3 regions of the Brachybacterium sp. SW0106-09 genome follow, and region 2 is predicted to be linked to each of the others. Evidence: riboswitches for the same ligand, from Rfam matches in the RefSeq annotation. Region 2 holds a riboswitch; each other region holds the start of a gene.
The links. Region 2 has a riboswitch for thiamine pyrophosphate ahead of Y09_RS16070 (ECF transporter S component). Riboswitches for the same ligand answer to the same signal wherever they lie in the genome.

Region 1 (4,250 bases), on a different contig from region 2:
GGGGCCTCGGCCGACGAGCAGGCCTTCGCCGAGCGGGTGCTCGCGGCGGTCGCCGAGGTGACCGGCCTCGGCACGCCGCTGTACGGGCGGATCGACCTGGTCGACTCGGCCGAGCACGGGCGGGTGCTGATCGAGGCGGAGCTGTTCGAGCCGACCTACAACCTGCACCTCGCTCCGGAGGTGACGGAGCTCTTCGTCGACGCGATCCTGGGGCGGGTCCGAGCGACGGAGCCCGAGCGCTCGCTCTGAGGGCTCGGGGCGACGCCCCTTCCGCGGGAGGGGCCGGCGCCGCGAACAGGCCCCGTCCCCTCCCTCAGCGGTCCCGTCCGACCGGCCGCTCGCCAGCGTCGGTCAGCTCCCCGTCGGCGCCGGGATTCCCTGCGGCGGCCGCGGCAGGCCGAGATGGTCGCGCAGGGTCGTCCCCTCGTACTCGCGGCGGAAGCGCCCACGCCGCTGGAGCACCGGCACCACCTGGTCGACGAACTCCTCGATGCCGCCCGGCAGGGTGGGAGGCATGAGGTTGAAGCCGTCGGCCGCTCCTGCGTCGACCCAGCGCTCGATCTCGTCTGCCACCTGCTCCGGGCTGCCGATCACGGTCGCGTGGCCACCGCCTGCGGCGAGGAGCCCCAGCAGCTCGCGGACGGTCGGGCGGGCGATCTCGAGGATGCGCAGCACCGTGGCGTAGCGGCCCTTCGGCCCGGTGAACTCCTCCAGCGGCGGCAGCGGCGGGACCGGGGCGTCGAGCTCCCAGTCCGACGTGTCCTGGCCGACGAAGAAGGAGAGCTGGCGCAGCGAGTCCTGCACGGGCAGCAGGGCGTCGAGCTCGGCCTTGCGGCGTCGAGCCTCCTCCTCGGTCGAGGCGACGTAGGGGACCAGCCCCGGCATGACGGCGAGGGCGTCGGGGTCGCGTCCGAGCGCCGCCGCGCGGGAGCGGATGTCGTTGCGATAGGTGCGGGCGGAGGCGAGATCCCAGGCCACGGCGTAGATCCCCTCGGCGTGGCGGGCGGCGAGCGCGCGCCCGGGCTCCGAGGCCCCGGCCTGGAAGAGGACCGGGCGGCCCTGCGGCGGGGTCGGCACGTTCAAGGGCCCGTCGACGGCGAAGGCCTCCCCGCGATGCAGCGGCGGACGCAGGAGAGCGGGGTCTACGTAGGCGCCGTCCGGGTCGGCGAGGATGCTGTCCATCGGCCAGGACTCCCACAGCCCCTGGAGCACCTCGAGGAACTCCCCCGCCGTGGCGTAGCGCTGCGCATGGCCCGGCAGGGCGGTCATGGAGTGGTTGCGAGCCTCCTCGTCGGTCATCGAGGTGACGACGTTGACCCCGGCCCGGCCGCGCGAGATGTGGTCCAGGCTCGCCAGCAGCCGGGCGGCGTGGAACGGGTCCCAGAAGGTGCTGGAGACCGTCGTGACCAGCCCGACCCGTTCCGTGGCGCGGGCCATCGCGGTGAGCGCGGTGAGCGGTTCGAGCATCCAGGCGGGACCGCGCTCGACGCCGGCCGTGCCGATCGACTGGCCGTCGGCGAGGAAGACCGCATCGAGCCGGCCCCGCTCCGCGATCCGCGCGAGCTCCTCCCAGTACGTGATGTCCGCGAGGCGCTCCACCGAGGAGCCGGGCGCACGCCAGGCCGCGGAGTGGTGGCCGCAGGCATGGGCGAACAGGTTCAGTCGCACCGGGCGGCGGGCGGCGCCGGTCACGGAGGCATGGGCATGGCCGTGGGTGACCATCAGTCCATCACCAGCCCGCCGTCGACGACGAGGTTCTGCCCGGTGATCGCCCGTGCCCAGGGCGAGGCGAGGAGGAGCACGGCGTCGGCGAGCTCGGCGGGCGTGGTCACAGAGCGCAGCGGGGTGCTCGCGGCGATCGCGTCGAACACCGTCTCCGGGGTCGCGGAGCTCGCGTCGGTGGTGCGCAGCAGGCCGCCGCTGACCATGTTCACCGTGATGCCGCGGGGACCGAGGTCGGCGGCGAAGGTGCGGGTCAGGGCCAGCAGCGCCGCCTTCGCCGCGGTGTAGTCGTGGTAGGGCACGACGGGGTGCTGGAGGAGGTTCGTGCCGATGTTGACGACGCGTCCCGAGCCGGCGCGGTCGAAGCCGGGCAGGGCGGACTGGATGGTGTGCAGCGCGCCCTGCACGGCGCCGGAGAACTGTCCCGCGAAGGCCTCGTAGCCGATCTCGTGCGCCTTCGCGCGGGCGTCCCCGTCGAAGGAGAAGCCGGCCAGGGCGTTGTTCACGACGGTGTCGACGGGGTCGCCGAACTCGGCCTCGGCCCGGGCGAACAGGGCCTCGACCTGGTCGCGCTCGCGCACGTCGGCGCGCACGGCGATCGCCCGGCCGGGGTGCGCGTCGGCGATCTCCCGGGCGGCGGCCTCGCTGGTGAGGTGGTCGATGACGACCCTGGCTCCCTCGCGGAGGAACGCCTCGGTGAGGGCCCGGCCGAGGCCGCGAGCGCCGCCGGTGACGAGGACGACCTGCTCGGAGAGCGGCGGGGCGGTACGGGAGGCGCGGGTGGTCGGGGTGGAGGGTGTCATGGTCGTGCGGTCCTTTCAGGGCATGCGAGCACGCCCGCCGCCGAGCGGGAGGGACGTGTCGCGGTCGGAGCAGGGCCGGATCGGGGCGCGGCGCTGCGCGGGAGGCGACACGGGGACCGGGAGAGGGGATGGCGGCGTGCAGGGCGGCGGCGTGCCGGTTCGCGACCAGCACGGCCCTGGCCCGCAGGACCGTGGCCTGCAGGGCGACAGCGCACAGCGCATCGACGACATCCCTCCGCGAGCATGAACTCGATCAGGTTCTCCGGGTGTGCTCTCAGCCCCTGGCGGGGCACCCCGTGTCGATCACCGACTGTACCCGCCGCCGGCCGCTGGGCGCTCCCGGTCTCGTCGAGCTGCCTCCCAGCTCGTGGAGCTGCGGCACGTCCGCCTCCGGGGCGGGCGCACCGGGAGGAGCGAGCGGTGGACACGACGGGCCTTTCGACGTCCGAGGGGTGACGACGACAGCGTGGCGGGCCGAGATGACGAGCCGGTGGCCGCGGGGCTGGCCGACACCCTCATCGTCATCGAAGCCACCGACCCGGTTCAGGGCGGGGAACGACTCCAGCAACTGGTGCTGCCCACCGATCCGAAAGCCCCCATCACGTTGCAGGCCGCGTCGACACCACCGGTCAAGAATCCCCTGCTCGGAGCGCTGCAACTCGGCCACCACCGCGAGCACCTGACCGCGACTAGCCAACTCGCCTTCCGCACCGGCGCCGCCCATCCCCGACACCCGCTGCCACCGCATGCATTACGCGCCGCCTCGCGGCACCTGCTGCTGCCCGAACATCTTTCGACCGGGCGCCCGCTGACCGTCGCGCACATCCCCCAGGCGATCTGGACCGGCTCGCTGCCCCAACTCGATGCGTCCGATCCGATGGCCCACGCAGAGATCTCCCTTCTACTGGCCCGGATCGGCACCAGTCGCCCTTGGTCGCACCTCACCGTCGACCTAGGCCTCCCCCGCGCCTTCCCCTCCACCCTCGCCCGACGCATCCGCGCCAGACGCGCCCACGGAACCTGGCCCACCCTGCTGAGCCAACTCGAACAGCTCCTGGACGAACTTCAGGCGCACCCGCCGTGGGCCCACTACCGCCACCGCCGCATCCTCGCCGACGACCTCCGCCTGCTCTCGCAAGCCCTGACCTCGGCCCATCCCCGGCACGAGACGCCCATACTCGCCGTACAACGGCGGTTCTGGGAGCTCTTCACCGGCGGCGAAGCCTACTTCGCCCCGCGTCCCCTCGCCGTCCCCGCCGATCATCACGCCAAATGGAGGCAACGGCGCGAGGAGCTCGACGCCGAGCAGATGGAGCTGTTCGAGGCCGCCTTCCGGATCCTCGACCACTCCAGCCCCCTGCGACTCGGCAGACCGCTGAGCTGGCAGCCGCCTTGAAGCGGAGACTTCACTTACCAGCTCACCCCTCCAAACGGGGTACCCATCGGCATCGACGCGCTTCCCTACGTCCTCTCCAACAGCGCGCTGACCCTCCTCGACCAGCAATCCCACGAAGGCAACCGAGCCGCCGCCGCGAAAACCGCCTTGTCCCGCCGCAGCGGCCAGCCAGGTGCTCTCGACGCGAAGACCGCTGACTACTGGTCTGGCCCTCTCGCCACTCTCTACAGCGATCTCAAGAGCAACACCCTGATCCCCGACCGCCCAACCCTGCCCGCGCTACCCTTCCGGAACCGCTACCGCGCATGCTTCCCCGCGGAGCACCTCTC
Region 2 (4,250 bases):
CCTCGTCGCGTCCGTCCGCGCCTCCCGTCGTTTCGAGGCGGACTTCGAGTTCTCGAAGGTCGGCGGGCCGATGGACGAGACCGAGTGGCACATGACCCCGCAGACGGTCAACGCCTACTACAACCCCGGCCGGAACGAGATCGTCTTCCCCGCCGCGATCCTCCAGCCCCCGTTCTTCGACGCGGAGGCCGACGACGCCGTGAACTTCGGCGGGATCGGCGCGGTGATCGGCCACGAGGTCGGCCACGGCTTCGACGACCAGGGCTCGAAGTACGACGGGGACGGCAACCTCGTCTCCTGGTGGACGGCGGAGGATCGCGAGGCCTTCGACGCCCGCGCCGCCCGTCTCATCGCGCAGTACTCGGAGCTCTCCCCGCGCGAGCTCGACGACTCCCACCGCGTCAACGGCGCCCTCACCATCGGCGAGAACATCGGCGACCTCGGCGGGCTCTCCATCGCGGTCAAGGCCTATCTCGCCAGCCGCTCCGAGGAGCAGGCCGCGGCCGAGCTCGACGGGCTCACCGGCCTGCAGCGCGTGTTCTGGTCCTGGGCGACCGTGTGGCGGGGCCGGAACCGGCCCCAGGAGGCGATCCGCCGCCTGGCCGTGGACCTCCACGCGCCGATGGAGTTCCGCTGCAACACGGTCGCCGGGCACCTCGACGAGTTCCATGAGGCCTTCGACGTGCGCGAGGGCGATGGCATGTACCGCGCTCCCGAGGAGCGGGTGAGCATCTGGTGAGGCCCGATGCGCCCTTCCACGTCGGGCGGACGGTGCCCTCCTCCGTGGGCTGGACCCGCGTCGTCGTCACCGTGGTGGCGGGCCTGATCGTGTCGGGCCTGCTGCTGCAGCGCGGATCGGCTCCGGGTGCGATCGCGGTGCTCGCCGCCTTCGCGCTGCTGGCGCTGTGGACGTGGATGGGCCAGGCCACCCGCTTCGTGGTCGACGAGCACGGGGTCACCGTCAGCCTCGGCGGCTTCCTCCCCCGCCGGGTCTGGCCGATCGAGGACTTCCGCACCGTGCAGCTGCGGGAGATTCCCACCGGCACCGTGGGCGTCGCCCTCGGCGGCTACGGCTGGCGGCGCGGGAGGGCGATGACCCCGAAGCCCGAGGAGCTCACCCCCGTCGGCCGGCGGAAGATCTTCACCCTCGCCGAGCAGCAGCGACCCTATCGGATGCTGGTCACCCGGCCGGGCACGAGCGTGGAGATCATCGGGACGAAGGACACCTGCTACATCCTCTCCCCCGTCGACCCCCAGGCGGCCGCCGATGCGATCGACCAGGCCATCCGTGCCCGCCGCTGAGCGTGCTCCTGGGCTAGACTGTCTGCTCGTCATCCACTGACAGGGGAGCACCGTCCGGTGCTGAGAGTGCGCCGACGGCGCAGACCCTCGAACCTGATCCGGCTCGCACCGGCGTAGGGAGTCGGGATTTCCGTGGAGCACCGCCGGTGCTCCGCGCCCCTTCCAGGACCTGGGAGGAGACGTGATGACCCGTTATCGCACCGTCGATCTGCTGGTGACCGTGCTGATCGGGGCGGCCTTCGGGGTCGCCTTCCTCGGCTACGGCCAGCTCTACACCCTGATCGGCCCGCTGACCGCGGCGTTCAAGCCTGCCGAGGGGCTGCTGGCGGGGATCTGGTTCCTGCCGGCCGTGCTCGCCGCGCTGCTGGTGCGCAAGCCCGGCGCCGCCCTGCTCGCGGAGATGGTCGCCGCCGTGCTCTCGATGCTGCTGGGCAGCCAGTGGGGCTGGGGCACCGCCGTGTCCGGTCTCATGCAGGGCGGTGGAGTCGAGCTCGCCTTCCTGCTCACCCGCTACCGGCGCTTCACCCTGCCCGTGGCGGTGCTCGGCGGCGTGCTCTCTGCCTTGCTCGAATGGGGATGGGAGAAGGTCGCCTACTACCAGGAGATGAGCTGGGCCTTCTCCGGCACGATGCTCGCCTTCTTCCTGCTCTCGGGGGCGCTGCTGTGCGGGGTGCTGGGCTGGGCGGCGAGCCGGGCGCTGATCGCGACCGGCGCGGTGGACTCCCTGGCCTCCGGCCGGGAGGCGGCCCGCGCGGTGGAGGCCTGAGCACCGGGACCGTCCCGGCGGCGCCCGTGCACGTCGACCGGCTGCGCTGGCGGCCGCTCAGCCGGCGCGAGCCGACCATCGAGGGGCTCGACGTCGAGATCCCGCCCGGGCAGCGAGTGCTGCTGGCCGGGGCGAGCGGCAGTGGGAAGTCGACCGTGCTGCGGGCGCTGGCCGGGCTGCTGGACCCCGAGGACGGGGACGGCGAGGGGCTCGTCCCCGCGCCCAGCCGGCCCGGGGAGCGGGGCCTGCTGCTGCAGAACCCGGTGCACGCCCTCGTCGGCGCGACCGTCGCCCGCGACGCCGCCTTCGGACCGGAGAACGCGGGACTGCCCCGGCCGGAGCTCACCGAGCGCGCCGCCCGGGCGCTCGAGGCAGCGCGAGTCGACCTCGACCCCGAACGGGCGCCGCTGGACGCCTCGGGCGGCCAGCAGCAGCGGATCGCGCTGGCCGGCGCGCTGGCCCTGCGCCCCGACCTGCTGCTCCTGGATGAGCCGACCTCCATGCTCGATGCCCCGACGGCCGAGGAGGTGCGCCGGGCGATCCTCGCGGTCACGGGCCGCCGCACCCTCGTCGTCGCCGAGCACCGGATCGGGCCCTGGCTGCCGCACGTGGACCGGCTGATCGTGCTCGGCTCCCGCGCCCGGGTGCTCGCCGACGGGCATCCGGACCAGCTCCTCTCCCACCGTCGCGAGGTGCTGATCGAGGCGGGAGTGCTCGAGGAGGAGGCCGCCGCCGAGGAGGCACCGGGCCCTGTCGGGCCCGGCGAGACCGTCGCCGCGCTGCGCGGCGTCACCGTGCCCGCCCGGGGACTCACCGCACCGCAGGACCTCGAGCTGCGCGCTGGGCGGCTGACCGCGCTGACCGGCCCGTCCGGTGCGGGCAAGACCTCCCTCCTGCGCGTCCTCGTCGGCGCGACGGAGCCGGGAGCGGGCGCCGTGTCCCGCCCCGAGCCCTCCCAAATCGCCCTCGTCCCCCAGGACCCCGAGCACTCCTTCGTCGCGACGACCGTGCGGGAGGAGGTCCTCGCCTCCCCCTGGGCCACGGACGAGGACCTCGCGGACGAGCTCCTTCAGCGGGCGGGCCTGGCCCCGCTCGCCGGCGCCCACCCCCACCGCCTCTCCGGCGGCGAACAGCGCCGTCTCGCGATCGTCGCGGCCCTCGCCCAGCGGCCCGGCCTGCTCGTGCTCGACGAGCCGACCGTGGGCCTGGACGCCCGGCGGCGCCGCGAGGTGCTGGAGCTGCTGCGCGAGGCGAGGGCCCGCGGCACGGCGGTGCTCGCCGCGAGCCACGACGAGCTCCTCGTCGCCGCGGCCGACGCGCGCCACGACCTGCCCGCCCCGGCACCGGACGCGGTCCCCACGCCCGCGCCCCGCCGGGTCCCGGCCGACGCGCTGAACCCGCTGACGCTGAGCCTGATCGGGATCCTCGCCGCGATCGGCTCCTTCGCCGTGCAGAGCTGGCAGGGCGGGCTGCTCGCCCTCGCCCCGACCGTGCTGCTCGCCCCGCTGGCGGTGCGGAGCCTGCGCGGCGCGGCCCTGCGCCTGCTCCCGATCGTGCTCTCCGCGGCGGGGCTCGCCTGGACCACGGCGCTGCTGGGCGAGGCGCCGGCGCTGTCCGGGGAGGCATGGCTCGTCGGCCTCAAGGAGGCCGCGCGGATCACCGCCTTCGTCGCCCCCGGGGTGCTGGCCCTCGCCTCCGTGCGCCCCACCCCGCTCGGGGACGCGCTCGGCCAGCGCCTGCACCTGCCCGGACGGCCCGTCGCCGCCTCCGTGATCGCGCTGGTGCGGGTAGGGCATCTGGGCCGGCAGTGGGCTGCGATCCTCGAGGCACGCACTCGCCGCGGCCTCGGCGGTCCCCGCTCCCCCCGGGTGCTCGCGGGCGCCACCCTCGCCCTGCTCGTGGACACGCTGCGCGGCGCCGAGCAGCAGGCCCTGGCGATGGACTCCCGCGGCTTCGCGACCGCGACGCACCGCACCTGGGCGGCGCCGAGCCCCGTCGGACCCGCGGACCTGCTGGGGGTCCTGATCGCGGCGGGGCTGCTGGTGTGGCCGCTGATCGCCGAGCTGCTCGTCGGCCCCGCGTAATACGCTGGGGCGATGACCGACGACTCCCTGGATCCCGAGCTCATCGAGCTCGCCAACACCCTGCTCGACGCCGCCCGGAAGGGCGACGCCGAGACCGT
Region 3 (4,250 bases), on a different contig from region 2:
GGTGACGCCCGCGATGTCGTGGCGCGAGCCGTTGGGGTTCTGCTCGAAGCCGGCCGGGCCGTGAGTGGCGCCGGCGGCGTAGCGGAAGACCACACGGCCCTCGTCCTCGAGCTGGGCCAGGGTGCGCTCGTCGGCCACGTACTGGCCGTCCTGGTTCTTCAGCGGGACCCGGATGACCTGGCCGGCCTCGTAGCCGGAGGTCCAGGCGGTGCGGTTGTTCTCCACGGCCAGCGGCTGGTCGCGGCAGATGAACGCACGGTGCGCGTTTTTGATCATCGCGCCGGGCAGCAGATGCGTCTCGCAGAGGATCTGGAAGCCGTTGCAGATGCCGAGGACGGGCATGCCGCCGTTCGCGGCGTCGACCACCTTGTCCATCACGGGGGCGAAGCGGCTGATCGCCCCGGCCCGCAGGTAGTCGCCGTAGGAGAAGCCGCCGGGCAGCACGACCGCGTCGACCTCGTGCAGCGAATCGTCGCCGTGCCACAGCGCGACCGGCTCGGCGCCGCCGAGCCGCACGGCGCGCAGCGCGTCGCGGTCGTCGAGCGTGCCGGGGAAGGTCACCACACCGATGCGCATCAGGCCGCGCCCTTCGCGGAGGGGTCCTCCACGTCGATCGAGACGACGTCCTCGATCACCGGGTTCGACAGCAGGGTCTCGGCGGCCTCGCGCAGGGAGGCGAGCACCTCGTCGGTGACCTCGCCCTCGACCTCGAGCTCGAACCGCTTGCCCTGGCGCACCGAGGCGATGCCCTCGAAGCCCAGGCGGGGCAGCGCGGCGGCGACCGCCTTGCCCTGCGGGTCGAGGATCTCCGGCTTCGGCATGACGTGGACCACGACACGTGGCATGGGGGCACTCCTGAGGGGACGTGTGGCGCGCGCGGCGGCGTGCCGGGGGCTGGTGCTCGGGCGCGGCCCGAGGGCCCCATCGTACCGAGGAACGCGGCCGTGCCGACGGGGCGCCCACGGCGGTGTCCTCCCGACCGGACGCCCCCGCGGCCCTGGCACGTCCCGGCCGACGGGGACTAGGTTCGAGGCACGCGACCTCGACCCCCGGGAGGACCCGATGAAGATCCGCCACCTCGTCCATTCCTGCCTGCTCGTGGAGACCGCCGGGCGACGCCTGCTCGTGGATCCGGGCGGCTTCAGCGCCGATGCGGTGCGGGGCCTGGGCGCCGAGGAGCTCTCGAGCCTCGACGCCGTGGTGATCACCCATCAGCACCCCGACCACGTCGACCCCGCGCTGCTGGGCGAGGTGCTCGCCGCCGCGTCCGACGCCGAGGTGATCGCCGAGCCGGAGACCGCCCGGGTGCTCACCGCCGCCGATGCCTCCGACGGCGGCGACGAGGGGAGCGGCGGGCCCCTCGTCGCGCAGGAGCGGGTGATCCCGCTCGCGGCGGGGGAGGCGCACCGCTTCACGCCCGTCGGCGACCACCCGTCGCTGCGGCTCGAGGCCGTCGGCGGACGCCACGCCATCATCCACCCCGACATCCCGCGGATCGGGAACTGCGGGATCGTCCTGTCCGCCGGGGACGGGCCGCGGCTCGGCATCACCGGGGACTCCCTCGAGCCGGTCCCCGAGTTCCACGGCATCGACGTCCTCGCCTTCGCCGTCACCGCGCCCTGGTCGAAGATGTCCGAGACCATCGAGTTCCTCCGCGCCGTCGGCCCGCGGCTCGCCCTGCCCGTCCACGACGCGGTCGCGAGCGACCTCGGACGACCGATCTACCTGCGCCAGGCCACGAACCTCGCCCCCGAGGGCACCGAGGTGCGGGACTGGCCGGAGGACGGCGTCGTCGAGGTCGCCGGGAGCTGACGGCGCCATGTCGCACCGGGCCGAGAGCGAGCGCCGCCTCGAGGAGGCGCTCGCGGCGACCGACCGGCAACGGTTCCTCCCCGAGGAGCTGCGGCGGCTCGCCGGCGAGGACCGGCCCCTGCCGATCGGTCACGGCCAGACGAACTCCCAGCCCACGACGGTGCGGAACATGCTCGCCCTGCTCGACGTGCGACCGGGGCAGCGAGTGCTCGACCTCGGCGCGGGATCGGGATGGACGACGGCGCTGCTCGCCCGGCTGTGCGGACCGGAGGGGAGGGTGATCGGCGTCGAGCGGCGCGCCGAGCTGATCAGCCCGGCCCGGGCCGCGCTCGCCGGGACAGCGGACGCGGGGACGGCGAGTGCCGAGATCCGACTCGCGCACCCCGGCGTGCTCGGCGCGCCGGAGGGCGCGCCGTACGACCGGATCCTCGTCTCCGCGCAGGCCGACGCCGTGCCGCGGAGCCTGATCGCGCAGCTCGCGGACGGCGGCGTGATGGTGATCCCCGTGCGCGAGCGGATGCTGCGCCTGGAGCGCCGCGGCGAGGAGGTCGCCGCGAGCGAGCACGGCGCCTACGTCTTCGTCCCCCTCGTCGAGGACCCGCCGACGACCCGCTGAACGCAGCGCCGGACACGAGGAGCGTGCGCCGGACCGGACCGGTATGGTGCGGGGCGTGCACGGGAGTCCGGTAGGCCGGGCTGAGAGGGAGTACTCGAACTCCGACCGTAGAACCTGATCCGGATCATGCCGGCGCAGGGAGCTCCGCCGAGCGATCGTCGCCGCGCGCCCGTGCCCGTACGAAAGGCATGGACCGTGACCTCATCGCCCACCGCCCCCACCGCGCCCGCCCCCTCCGGCGGCCCGGCCGCGACCCCGCTCGGCTTCGGGGTCGGCGCCCGCGTCACCGCCGCCGTGATGAGCGAGGACTACGCCCGGATCCTCGAAGGCGTCCTCTCCCGGCTGGACCTCACCGGCCTCGTGCACGAGACCGGGGACGTCTCGACCTATCTCGGCGGCCACGAGGCCCACCTCCAGCGCGTCCTGATCGACCTGGCCGAGGCGCTCGCCCGCACCGGCCACCACGCGACCCTCTCCGTGCTCCTCTCGCGCGGCTGCCCCGGCGAGGTGGAATGCGAGCTGCCCGGCGGCGCGGGCCCCCGCGCGACCGAGGTGCCGCAGCCGCGGAGCACCGGACGCTTCGCGAGCGCCGAGTGGGCGCTGTACCCGCTGGCCGACGAGGTCGCCGTCGACGGCACCGCCCCCGACCACATGCGCGACATCCACGCCGCGATCGACCATACGAAGGAGCTCGGCACCTTCTGCGGCTCCGAGCACTTCGTCACCCGGCTCGAGGGCGACGCCGGCGACGTGATCGCCACCGCGCTCGCCGGCTGGCTGCTCGTCGGCCGCGGCGTCCAGCACGTCACCAGCCACCTGACGCTCTCGCTGAACAGCCCCTCGCACGAGGTGCGGGAGCTCGCGGCGGGCGCCGACGCACCGGGCGCCGACGCACCGGCCGCCGGCGACGAGGGCCGGGAGGAGGCGCGATGACCGAGGAGCACGGCACCGCCGCGCCCGCGAACGACTCCGCAGCGCCCGCCGCGGCGCCTGCCGACGCCGGCGCGACCGCCCCTGCCGGCACGTCCCGTCGCCACACCCCGCTGAGCCTGCGCGAGCTCGTGCTCGTGGTGGTGCTCGGCGTCGTGTTCGGCTTCCTGTACTGGGTGTTCGTGCAAGCCTGGAACGGCCTGGCGATCGCGATGGGCCCGGCCGGGGACCTCGCCCAGCACCTCGTGTTCGGCTCCTGGCTGCTGGTGGCGCCGGTCGCGATCGCGATCCTGCGCCGACCGGGTGTGGGGATCCTCGCCGAGATGCTCGCCGCGGTCATCGAGGTGGTCTTCCTCGGCAGCCCCGTCGGCCCCCTGCTGCTGCTCTCCGCGGCGCTGCAGGGGATCGGCTCCGAGCTGCCCTTCGCCCTGACCCGCTACCGCCGCTTCGGCTGGGGCGTGTTCGCCGCCTCCGGTGCGCTCGGCGCGGGGCTGGTGTTCTTCTGGACCGCGTACCGGATGGGCTGGTACGGCCAGGACCTGCTCGCGCTCCGGCTCGGCGTGCAGGTGCTGTCCGGGATCGTGCTCGGCGGTCTGCTGGCCCGGGTGATCGTCCGCGCGCTCGAGCGCACCGGCGTGCTCGCCGACTTCGCGATCGGTGCCGCGGGCGCGGCACGGATCCCCGAGCGCCGTGTCCGCTGAGGCGCACGCCGCGGGAGCGGCCCCAGGCCGGGTGCAGGGCCCCGAGCATCGGCAGGCCCCGGAGCAGGAGCCGGGCCCTGTGCGGGCACCGGCTCCCGCCGGCGAGCCCCGGGTGCTGGTGGCCGAGGGGCTCGAGGCGGTGCTGCCCTCGGGGGCCGGCGTCGGACCCTGGAGCGGCGAGATCCGTGCGG

Region 1: another riboswitch for thiamine pyrophosphate. It lies ahead of Y09_RS04965 (3-oxoacyl-ACP reductase); the one in region 2 lies ahead of Y09_RS16070 (ECF transporter S component).
Region 3: another riboswitch for thiamine pyrophosphate. It lies ahead of Y09_RS07035 (YkoF family thiamine/hydroxymethylpyrimidine-binding protein); the one in region 2 lies ahead of Y09_RS16070 (ECF transporter S component).

The regions. Positions count from the first base shown of each region.
Region 1 covers NZ_BCAK01000007.1:15,811-20,060, forward strand. Annotated here, with positions in the region: gene Y09_RS04955 (RimK family alpha-L-glutamate ligase) at 1-249, shown strand, start outside; gene Y09_RS04960 (LLM class flavin-dependent oxidoreductase) at 352-1,722, opposite strand; gene Y09_RS04965 (3-oxoacyl-ACP reductase) at 1,722-2,525, opposite strand; TPP riboswitch at 2,739-2,832, opposite strand; gene Y09_RS04975 (hypothetical protein) at 3,016-3,921, shown strand.
Region 2 covers NZ_BCAK01000058.1:107,133-111,382, forward strand. Annotated here, with positions in the region: gene Y09_RS16060 (M13 family metallopeptidase) at 1-739, shown strand, start outside; gene Y09_RS16065 (hypothetical protein) at 736-1,302, shown strand; TPP riboswitch at 1,334-1,439, shown strand; gene Y09_RS16070 (ECF transporter S component) at 1,487-2,068, shown strand; gene Y09_RS16075 (ATP-binding cassette domain-containing protein) at 2,095-4,152, shown strand; gene Y09_RS16080 (ankyrin repeat domain-containing protein) at 4,165-4,250, shown strand, end outside.
Region 3 covers NZ_BCAK01000013.1:7,385-11,634, reverse strand. Annotated here, with positions in the region: gene purQ (phosphoribosylformylglycinamidine synthase subunit PurQ) at 1-576, opposite strand, end outside; gene purS (phosphoribosylformylglycinamidine synthase subunit PurS) at 576-845, opposite strand; gene Y09_RS07045 (MBL fold metallo-hydrolase) at 1,063-1,812, shown strand; gene Y09_RS07040 (protein-L-isoaspartate O-methyltransferase) at 1,820-2,428, shown strand; TPP riboswitch at 2,478-2,586, shown strand; gene Y09_RS07035 (YkoF family thiamine/hydroxymethylpyrimidine-binding protein) at 2,624-3,361, shown strand; gene Y09_RS07030 (ECF transporter S component) at 3,358-4,059, shown strand; gene Y09_RS07025 (ATP-binding cassette domain-containing protein) at 4,139-4,250, shown strand, end outside.